Regions from separate parts of the Arthrobacter sp. Y3221160 genome, predicted to be linked through region 3. Evidence: predicted binding sites of a transcription regulator. Region 3 holds the regulator's gene; each other region holds the start of a gene.
The links. Region 3 encodes LexA, which represses DNA repair genes until DNA is damaged. Its sites were predicted from a motif close to TCGAACANNTGTTCGA; they were not measured.
Positions count from the first base shown of each region.

Region 1: a site for LexA is predicted at 1,562-1,577, ahead of uvrA (excinuclease ABC subunit UvrA). Genes of this name have one in related genera too.
Region 2: a site for LexA is predicted at 2,174-2,189, ahead of AC5RWG_RS12335 (LexA family protein). Genes of this name have one in related genera too.

Region 1 is NZ_JBNHHU010000001.1:264,850-268,121, reverse strand. It holds gene uvrA (excinuclease ABC subunit UvrA) at 1-1,472, opposite strand, end outside; gene AC5RWG_RS01240 (GntR family transcriptional regulator) at 1,675-2,058, opposite strand; gene AC5RWG_RS01235 (MBL fold metallo-hydrolase) at 2,168-2,812, shown strand; gene AC5RWG_RS01230 (DNA topoisomerase IB) at 2,938-3,272, opposite strand, start outside.
Region 2 is NZ_JBNHHU010000001.1:2,651,879-2,655,150, reverse strand. It holds gene AC5RWG_RS12345 (hypothetical protein) at 65-280, shown strand; gene AC5RWG_RS12340 (Y-family DNA polymerase) at 389-1,747, opposite strand; gene AC5RWG_RS12335 (LexA family protein) at 1,740-2,114, opposite strand; gene AC5RWG_RS12330 (ATP-dependent Clp protease ATP-binding subunit) at 2,326-3,272, shown strand, end outside.
Region 3 is NZ_JBNHHU010000002.1:30,723-33,994, reverse strand. It holds gene AC5RWG_RS13170 (ATP-dependent DNA helicase) at 1-973, shown strand, start outside; gene lexA (transcriptional repressor LexA) at 1,085-1,834, opposite strand; gene AC5RWG_RS13160 (LysM peptidoglycan-binding domain-containing protein) at 2,131-2,484, shown strand; gene AC5RWG_RS13155 (histidinol-phosphate transaminase) at 2,557-3,272, shown strand, end outside.

The DNA of each region.
Region 1 (3,272 bases), on a different contig from region 3:
CCGGCGGCGCGCTCCAGGTTCAGGTATTCCAGGCCCACGTCCAGGAGGAACCGCAGCCGCGCCTGGATCTCGATGAGTACCTGGTGGGCGATCTGGGTTTCGCGGGCCGAGAGCTCCAGGCCCGCGAGGAACGAACTCGCCTCGCGCAGCGGCAGGGCAGACACATCCGCGATGGACTTGCCGTTGATCAGCACGGACAGCGACGCGGGGTTCAGCCGCGCGCCGTTGCACTCCGGGCACGGGACCTCGCGCATGTACTCCTTGTAACGGTCCCTCGCCCACTCGGACTCGGTTTCCTCGTGCTTTCGGTGGATGTACTGGAACGCGCCCTCGAATCCGGTGCTGTATTTCCGTTCCCGGCCGAAGCGGTTGCGGTACTGCACCACGACCTTGAAGTCCTTGCCGTGCAGTACGGCCTCCCGGACCTTCTTCGGCAGGTTCTTCCATGGCTCGTCCATGGAGAACCCCAGCTCATGCGAGAGCCCTTCGAGCAACCGCGTCCAGTACTCCTGGGTGGCTTTGCCCAAGGACCACGGGGCAATGGCGCCCTCGGACAGGCTCCGGTCGGGATCCGGGACCACCAGGTCCACATCTACTTCGAGCTTGCTGCCGATACCGGTACAGGCCGGACAGGCGCCGAACGGATTGTTGAACGAGAACGAGCGCGGCTCGATCTCGTCGATGGCGAGCGGGTGTTCGTTCGGGCAGGCCAGGTGCTCGGAGAAGCTACGCGTACGGCCCGGGTCGTCCTCGTCAATGTCGACGAAATCGGCCAGCACGCGGCCCTCCGCGAGGGCCAGGGCGGTTTCCACCGAGTCGGTCAGGCGCTGGTGGATGCCTTCCTTGGCCACCAGCCGGTCCACCACCACCTCAATGGTGTGCTTGTACTGCTTCCCCAGCTTCGGCGGTTCGCTTAGCTGCACCTGCTTGCCGTCCACCTTTGCGCGGGAAAAGCCCTTGGTGCTCAGTTCCTTGAACAGGTCGACGAACTCGCCCTTGCGCCCGCGCACTACCGGGGCCAGGATCTGGAACCGGGTCCCTTCGGGAAGCTCTTGCAGCTGGTCCACGATTTGCTGCGGGGTCTGCTTTTCCACCGGTTCACCGCACTGCGGGCAAAAGGGGCGGCCGACGCGGGCCCACAGCAGGCGCAGGTAGTCGTAGATCTCGGTGATTGTTCCCACGGTGGAGCGCGGGTTGCGGCTGGTCGATTTCTGGTCGATCGAGACCGCCGGCGACAGGCCCTCGATGAAGTCCACATCCGGCTTGTCCACCTGCCCCAAGAACATCCGCGCATAGGAAGAGAGCGATTCCACGTACCGGCGCTGGCCCTCGGCGAAGATCGTATCGAAGGCCAACGACGACTTGCCCGAGCCGGACAGGCCCGTGAAGACGATCATGGCGTCGCGGGGCAGGTCCACGCTGACGTTCTGCAGATTATGCTCGCGGGCGCCCTTGACGACCAGCCGGGACATATCCGCGGAGCGGGAAACGGAGGTGGCAGACTCGGAATCGGTCGCCGGGACGGACGCTTCGCTTGCTTTTAGCACGGTATCTACTCTAATCGAAAATTCGTTCGAACTTGTATTACATCGGTCACGGCGGACGGCACCTGCGGACAGAGAGCGTCCGCAATCGTCGGCTCCCCGGCCGGCGCCAGACGACGCCTGATGCCGCCTACTTGATGCCGTGGCGCTCCAACGCGGCCTTGGCGGCGGCGAGTGCTTCCTTGCCGCCGATCCCTTGGCCGTGAACGGCGCGGGCGAATGCTTCGGCGGCATCGCCCAGTTGTTGCCGGGCCTTGCCGGCTCCGGCGCTGACCACGGTGCCGGCCCGGCCGTGGGTTTCCACCCGCCCGGCAGTTTCAAGCTCCCGGTAGGCGCGTGCCACGGTATTCGGGACCACACCCAGATGGTCGGCCAACCGCCTGACGGGCGGCAGCTTCGTGCCTACCGGGAGTTCGCCGGCATCGGCCGCTTCGATGATCCGCAGCCTCAACTGCTCGAAGAGCGGCACGGCGCTGTCGCGGTTCATCCGCCAGTCAAACTCGCTCGCTTCCATCGTCTGCGCCCGCTCCTCGTCGTGTCCCCAGCATCGCGCTGCCTGTCCGCTGCTACAACCAGAATGACATCCTGAGCCGTCCGGGTCGACTGTCGGTAGGCTGGGAAGCATGTTGCTTCACGAAGATCCTGCAGTCACCATCCGCGGTATTTCCGTTTCCGAGATGGACAACAACGTCTATCTGCTGACGGCCAAGGCTTCCGGCACCCAGGTGTTGATCGACGCCGCCGATGACTTTCCGGCCATCCAGCAACTGCTGCGCGAGGGCGCCGCGGATGCCGGGCGGCCGGCCGAGGTTGCCCTGATCGTGACCACGCACAGCCACTGGGACCATGTCCGGGCCCTGCCGGAGGCGGTGGCCGCTACCGGCGCCAAAACGGCGGCCGGGGTGGAGGATATTCCGCAGATCGAGGTGCGGACCGATGTTGCGCTCGAGCATCAGGACGTCGGCCGCTTCGACGGATTCTCGTTGGAAGCCATCAAGCTGCGCGGGCACACGCCGGGTTCCGTGGCGCTGCTCTACCGCGCACCCGAGGGTCCGCCGCACCTGTTCACCGGAGATTCCCTGTTTCCGGGCGGGCTGGGCAACACGCAGCAGGACCCGGAACGGTTTTCAACCCTCTTCAACGATGTGGCCGAACGGGTGTTCAACTACCTGCCCGACGACACGGTGGTCCATCCGGGCCATGGCGCCGGCACCACCCTCGGGGCAGAACGGCCTCATCTGGACGAGTGGAAATCGCGCGGCTGGTAGGGCGCATTCAACCCCGACAGACGTGGACGTTGGGGGGAATCCCGCCTGCCGGGGCTCTCTAATTCTAGCGCCGCGGGCTGCTTTCGCTCCCTTGCCACCCGAGGAAGGATGGCAGGCTGCCCCTGTCAGGCCAGGAAGGACGGCAGGCTGCGTTCCGCCGCGGAGTACGTGGCGGCGTCCGGGATCTGTCCCGCCATAAAGCGGTCCACGAGCCGCGGATCCACGTACGACTTGCGGGCGACGGCGGGCGTATTGCCCAGCCGCTCCGAGACGGCGTGCATGGCTGCGACCACGGCCTTGCGCCGTCCGGTGAGATTCGGCTTGCCGGTGTAGCCGGCCAGTGCCACGGCGGCCGTTACCGTTCCCTGCCACGTCCGGAAATCCTTGGCACTGAACTCCGGCCCGCAGAGTTCGTGGATAAACTCGTTCAACTCCGACGCGGCGAGCCCCGACCAGTCTC
Region 2 (3,272 bases), on a different contig from region 3:
TTCTGGCGGGCCGGGCCCCTCGCCGGGGCTCCGCCTGCATCGACGGCAGTAGGGAAGGACTGGCATGACGGAGAACGACGCCGGCCAGGTCAAAGGTCCGCGGGACCAGTCGGGCACCGCGGCAGATCCGCCGGATGCTCAGGAGCAGCAAACGGCCGATTCCGCCCCCGAGCCCGAGGGCAAGGAGGGCATGAACATCGCGCCCGGGCCGGCTGAAGAGAAGGACCAGGAAACGCCGGACGACCGCGGGCTCACCACCGACACGAGCCCGAGCGACTGATCCACCGCGGGCACGGCAGCGGCCGTCCAGATACGGCCGCTGCCGTGCCCCTGTTCAGCCGCTGCCATGCCCGTTGCGCCGCTGCGGCGCGACCCGGTGCACAGCCGGTTAATCCGCCTTGACCACCGGCAGGTCGCTCCACTCGGTGGTGTAGCGTGGCGAGGAAAATTCGCGTTTCATTGACCACGCCGCGGGGGCCGCCAGCCCGCCCTGACCGAGGCCGATCGAGGCTTCGCCGAACTTGGTACGCACCGCGCCCAGCAGGTCGCCGATGTGCCGCTGTTCCAAATCGCTGACGAAGGGGTCGAAGGTCTGCTGGCCGACCGCGGGCTCCAGCCCCGACAGCAGGACCCCTGCCCGGACATAGTGGGCGCCCGGAGTCAGGCAGCCGCGCATGGCGGCCACGGCAGCCTTGGTCAGCTGGATCGGATCCTGAGTGGGCGTCGCCAGGGTGACGCTGGCCGCGGGAAACGATGCCTCGCCGCCGGCGAACCTGCTGGTCCCCGCAGTCACCGTCAGCACCGAGGCGCGCAGTCCCTCGGCCGCCATCCGGGCCGCCCCGCGTTGGGCATAGACCGCCATCACCTGGTCCATCTCCTCGAGGGTGGTCACCGGCGTGGAGAAACTGCGCGAGAACATGATCTGCTGCTTGTCGGCCCGCTCCTCCGCGTGCGGGATGCAGGGCGTCCCGTTCAGCTCCAGCACGGTTCGCTGCAGCACCACGGAGAACTTTTTTCGGATTGCCTGCGGGTCGGCGGCCTTGAGGTCTGCGATCGAATCGATCCCGAGGGCGTTCAGCCGTTTCCCCGTCCGTCCGCCCACGCCCCACAGCCCGGTGACCGGGACGCGTGACTGGATCCAGGCGATGTCGGAAGCGGGCATCGAGCCCAGCGAGCACACTCCGGCCATCTGGGGATTCCGTTTGGCAACGTGGTTGGCGAACTTCGCCAGGGTCTTGGTCTGCGCCACGCCGACGCTGACCGGCACGCCCACCTGCCGGATCACTGCGGCACGGATTCGGCCGGCAGTCTCCAGCAACTGGGCCTCGTCGCCGGGCAGGCCCAGGAACGACTCGTCGATCGAATAGACCTCCTGCCAGGCCCCGAACCGGCCGAGCACTTCCATCACCCGGGCGCTTAGGTCCCCGTACAGCTCGTAGTTGCTGGACCGCGCGACCAGCCCCCAGGCCTTGGCCCGCGGCGCCACCTGGAACCACGGCGTCCCGGTCTTCAGCCCCAGCTGTTTGGCCTCCTCGGAGCGCGCCACCACGCAGCCGTCATTGTTGGAGAGCACGACGACTGGCCGTCCCTCGAGGGACGGATCGAAGACCCGCTCGCAGGAGACGTAGAAATTGTTGACGTCCACCAGCGCGATCCGATCGCCGGGCCGGCCGGAGGTCGCTCCGCCGGAGCCCGACGGCTGGCCGGATGTCGCCCCGCCGGCCCCGGGCACGGGGGCGCTAGACATGGTGCAGGCAACGGGTGGCGACGCCCCAGATGCTCAGGTCGGCGAGTTCGCCCACCTCGGTGGGAACGCCGCCGTCGTCCGCCTGCAAGCGCACGCCGTCCGCGGTGAGATGCAGGCGCCGGACCACCAGTTCCCCGTCCAGCACCGCCACCACTACCGAACCGTCGCGCGGGGTCAAAGAGCGATCCACGATCAGCTCATCGCCATCACTGATCCCGGCCGCGGCCATCGAGTTTCCGGCCACCCGCATCACAAAGGTGCTGGTGCGGTCGCGGATCAGGTGCCGGTTCAGATCGATGCCGCCGTGGAAGTAGTCCCTGGCCGGCGACGGGAAACCGCGCGCCTCCTCGGGCGCTCCGCTGCCCATCTCCGGGCCCGCCGACGCATCCGACGGCTGCTCTACACCGAACATCCCGACCCCCGTCTTCGAACAAAGCTTCGAATCCAACAGTAGCACCGGCCTGCCGTGGCCTACATATGAGCCAGCTGCACTCAAGTTCGGGTAGCTTCTGGAATAATCCTGCCGTAGAGGCGTTAACATGAGTCGAAGGCACTCACGTTCCACAGGAGGATTATCCATGCCACTGTTCTTCGGACCAGCTTCCGGCAACGGTTCATTCGACGAGTTCCTGGCCCGCTACCTGCAGGGCCAGCGGGCGGCCCAATCCCGCACGGTCGACCTCACCCGGCTGCTCAGCCGCCGCACCCATGAGGTGCTGGCGCAGGCAGCCCGGTTCGCCGCAGGCCTCGGCCACATCGAGGTGGACGGGCTGCACATCCTGCACGTCATGGTCGGCCAGGAGCCGGCCGCCAGCCAGATCAAGCTGACCGGCGCGGACCCGCAGACCATCGCGCGTTCCGCGGAGCAGGGCCTGCCGGAAAAGACCGGCCCGACCCAGGAAACGCCGTCGCTCACGCCGTCGGCGCAGCGTGCCCTGCTGGACGCGCACCAAGTGGCCCGCGCGTTCGGCTCCACCTACATCGACCCCGAGCACCTCTTCGCCGCCTTCGTGCTGAACCAGGAGACCCCCGCCGGCCAGATCCTGGCCGGCGCGGGCGTCACCCCGCAGGCACTGCAGCACGCGGCGGAGACAGCTGCGGCGCAGCCCGACGGCCCCACCCCTGCAACCGGCCCGCAACAGAGCACCGGCACCGGGTCGGAAACTCCCATGCTGGACCAGTTCGGCACCGACCTGACGGCCCAGGCCCGGGAGAGCCGGCTGGACCCGGTGATCGGCCGCGCGGACGAAATTGCCCAGACCATCGAAATCCTCGCGCGCCGGACCAAGAACAACCCGGTGCTGATCGGCGAGGCCGGCGTGGGCAAGACAGCCATCGCCGAGGGGCTGGCGCAGGCCATCGTGGCCGGCGAGGTCCCCGAACAGCTGCGCGGCAAGCGTGTGGTGTCGCTGGATCTGCCGGGCATGCTGGCCGGCACCCGCTACCGCGGCGACTTTGAGGAACGCCTGACCAAGACCCTGGAAGAGATCAGCGCCGCGAGCAGCGAACTGATCGTGTTCATCGA
Region 3 (3,272 bases):
ACGGCAGATGGCGCGCTCACGGCTCGCGGCCGTGCTGGAACTGGCCGAACGGCTGCTGTCCGCTCCGGACTCCCGGGAGGTCATCTGGGCGACCCGTCCCAGCACCTATGGCGAAACCGGCGACTACGCCGCCAATGACGACCAGCCGGCAACGTTGAACATAGCGCCGCTCTCGGTGGCGTCCCGGCTGCGTGAGGGCTTGTTCGACGACCATACCGTTGTGCTGACATCGGCGACGTTGTCGGTCGGGGGGACCTTCGATGCCGTCGCCGGGTCGCTCGGACTGCTCGGAGCCGGCGCGCCCGCCTATTCCAGCGTGGACGTGGGCAGCCCCTTCGATTACCCCAGGCAGGGCGTGCTCTACGTGGCGTCGCATCTGCCGAAGCCGGGCCGGGGCACCAGCCCGGAACAGCTCGATGAACTCGAGGAGCTGCTGCTGGCCTCGCGCGGCGGCGCCCTGGGCCTGTTCTCCTCGCGGCGTGCGGCAGAAGAAGCCGCGGCCGAGATGCGCGGGCGCACCGACCTGACCATCCTGTGCCAGGGCGAATCGTCGATGGGCGCGCTGGTCCGCCAATTCGCCGAAGAGCCCGACACCTGCCTGTTCGGCACCATGACGCTCTGGCAGGGCGTCGACGTTCCCGGTTCCGCGTGCCGGCTCGTGGTCATCGACCGGATTCCGTTCCCCCGGCCGGATGACCCGCTCACGACTGCCCGAACCCGGTCCGTGGCGCAGTCCGGGGGAAACGGTTTCATGACGGTCTCGGCGACCCATGCGGCCGTGCGGCTGGCCCAGGGAGCCGGCAGGCTGATCCGCGCGTCAAACGACCGTGGAGTGGTGGCCGTGTTGGACTCCCGGCTGGCGACGGCGCGCTACGGGAGTTTCCTCCGCAGCGCCCTGCCGCCCTTCTGGAGTACCAAGGACGGCGCCACGGCCCGCCAGGTCTTGGAAAGGCTGGCTACGGCCTCAGCCTGAACGGGTTGGGGGCACGCCCGTTCCGGAGCGAGCGGGGCCCTGCGCGGGGACCGCCCGTGCGGGCAGGGGATCCCGGGGTGGCTGCAGCGCGGACCGGGGAGACCGGGCGCGTCAGAGGGCCCGCATCACCGAGACAACCTTGCCCATGATGGTTGCGTGGTCGCCAAGAATCGGTTCGTACTGGGTATTCTGCGGCAACAGCCAGGTGTGGCCGTCGCGCTGCCGGAAGGTCTTGACCGTTGCTTCGTCGTCGAGCAGCGCCGCCACGATGTCGCCGTTCTCGGCCGTGTGCTGCTGGCGGACCACGACCCAGTCGCCGTCACAGATGGCCGCATCGATCATGGAATCGCCCGAGACCCTGAGCATGAACAACTCGCCGTGTCCCACCAGTTGCCGCGGCAGGGGCATGACGTCCTCGACCGCCTGGTCCGCCAGGATCGGCCCGCCCGCTGCGATCCTTCCCACCAGCGGCACCATCGCCGTGTCGGATGACGTGGTCAGCTCGGATACGGCGACGCCGCTGGAGCTGCGCAGCTGTTGCGGTTCATCGACTCCGACGATTTCCACACCCCCGTGCTCGAGTGTCAGCGGGGTCAGGATTTCCATGGCACGGGGACGCTTGGGGTCGCGCCTGATGTAGCCCATCTTCTCCAGTTGGGCCAACTGGTGCGTGACGCTGGACAGGCTTGCCAGACCGACCGTGTCACCGATCTCGCGCATGGACGGAGGGTATCCGTGGGACATGACGGAGCGCTGGATGGTTTCCAGGATCTTCTTCTGCCTCGGCGTCAGGCTGCGCCCCACTTTGACGGGCCGGCCGCGTCGCTTCGCTCCGGCAGTGGTGGTGGTCTCTTCCGACATGTCCGGCCCCGGTCTCCCCGTAGTGGTCCCTGCGCCGGCGCCGTAGCGGAACCGCACATGGACTGTTGTCTCAACTGTTTTGTCGGTGGCGGCTGATGCACTGCTCTTACTGCCGCCCGACGCTTACAACGCTAGGCGAGGCGGTAGCGAATTTCAAACATTTGTTCGACTGAGTCTCGACAATGTTCGATCACCAGTGCTAAAACTGTAGAAGACGTATTCGAAGATACGTTCGAATACCGTTGCAAGACGATCGAAACCAGCCGAAATAGATCGAATATCGGAAAGGTGGCACCATGTCCGCCCAGCTCGCACCGCAGCCCGCCGGCCTTCGTACCAGCACAGGCCTGCGGCTGACCCGCCGCGGCCGTTTGTTGCTGATCGGCCTGCCGCTGATGCTCGCCGCGGCCGCAGCCCTGACCCTGATCGGTTTCTTCACTGCTCCGGCAATGGCCGCCGCCGGGGGGCTGGGGCCGGGGCCGGCGGCGACCGTCACGGTCGGCAGCGGCCAGTCACTGTGGGACATAGCAGTGCAGTCCGCGCCGGACCGCAACCCCCACGATGTCATTTTCGAGATCGCGCAATTGAACGGCCTGCAGGGGGACATCGTCCACGCCGGGCAGCAGCTGCTGGTCCCGTCCGCGCGCTGAGGCAGCCGTAATATGAGCTGCTTCGGCCCGCCCGATTCCTGCCCCGGGCGGGCCGAAGCTTAAACTGGACCGGTGAGTGAGCAGTTAGAACGCCTGAACCGCCTGCCGTTGCGGGAAAATCTCCGGGGCCTGGAGCCCTATGGTGCGCCCCAGCTGGAGGTTCCCGTCCTCCTGAACGTCAACGAAAACACCCATGGCCTGCCCGATGCTGTCCGTCAGGCCATCGTCTCGGCCGTCAGCGAGGCTGCCGCGGGTCTGAACCGGTATCCGGATCGCGAGTTCACGAAGTTGAGGACGGCGCTGGCCCGCTACTTGGGGCACGGCCTCACCGCAGAGAACATTTGGGCCGCCAACGGATCGAACGAGGTCCTGCAGCAAATCCTCCAGGCCTTCGGCGGCCCCGGCCGCACCCTGCTGAGCTTCCCGCCCACCTATTCCATGTACCCGCTGCTGGCCAGCGGGACGGACACGGATTATGTGGCCGTTCCGCGGGGGGCAGACTTCACGTTGTCCCCGGACGCTGCCGCCGCCGCCGTGGCCGACTCCGGGGCAAACGTGGTCGTTCTTTGCTCCCCGAACAACCCGACGGGCACCGCCCTGGGTCTTGAGGTCGTGGAGGCGGCGTATGAAGCGGGGGAGGCCTCCAAGGCCATCGTGATCGTGGACGAGGCCTACGCCGAGTTCGCCCACGCCGGAACGCCGAGCGCGCTGACGCTGTTGCCGGGACGGGAGCGGCTCATCGTTTCCCGCACCATGAGCAAGGCCTTCGCGCTGGCAGGCGCCAGGGT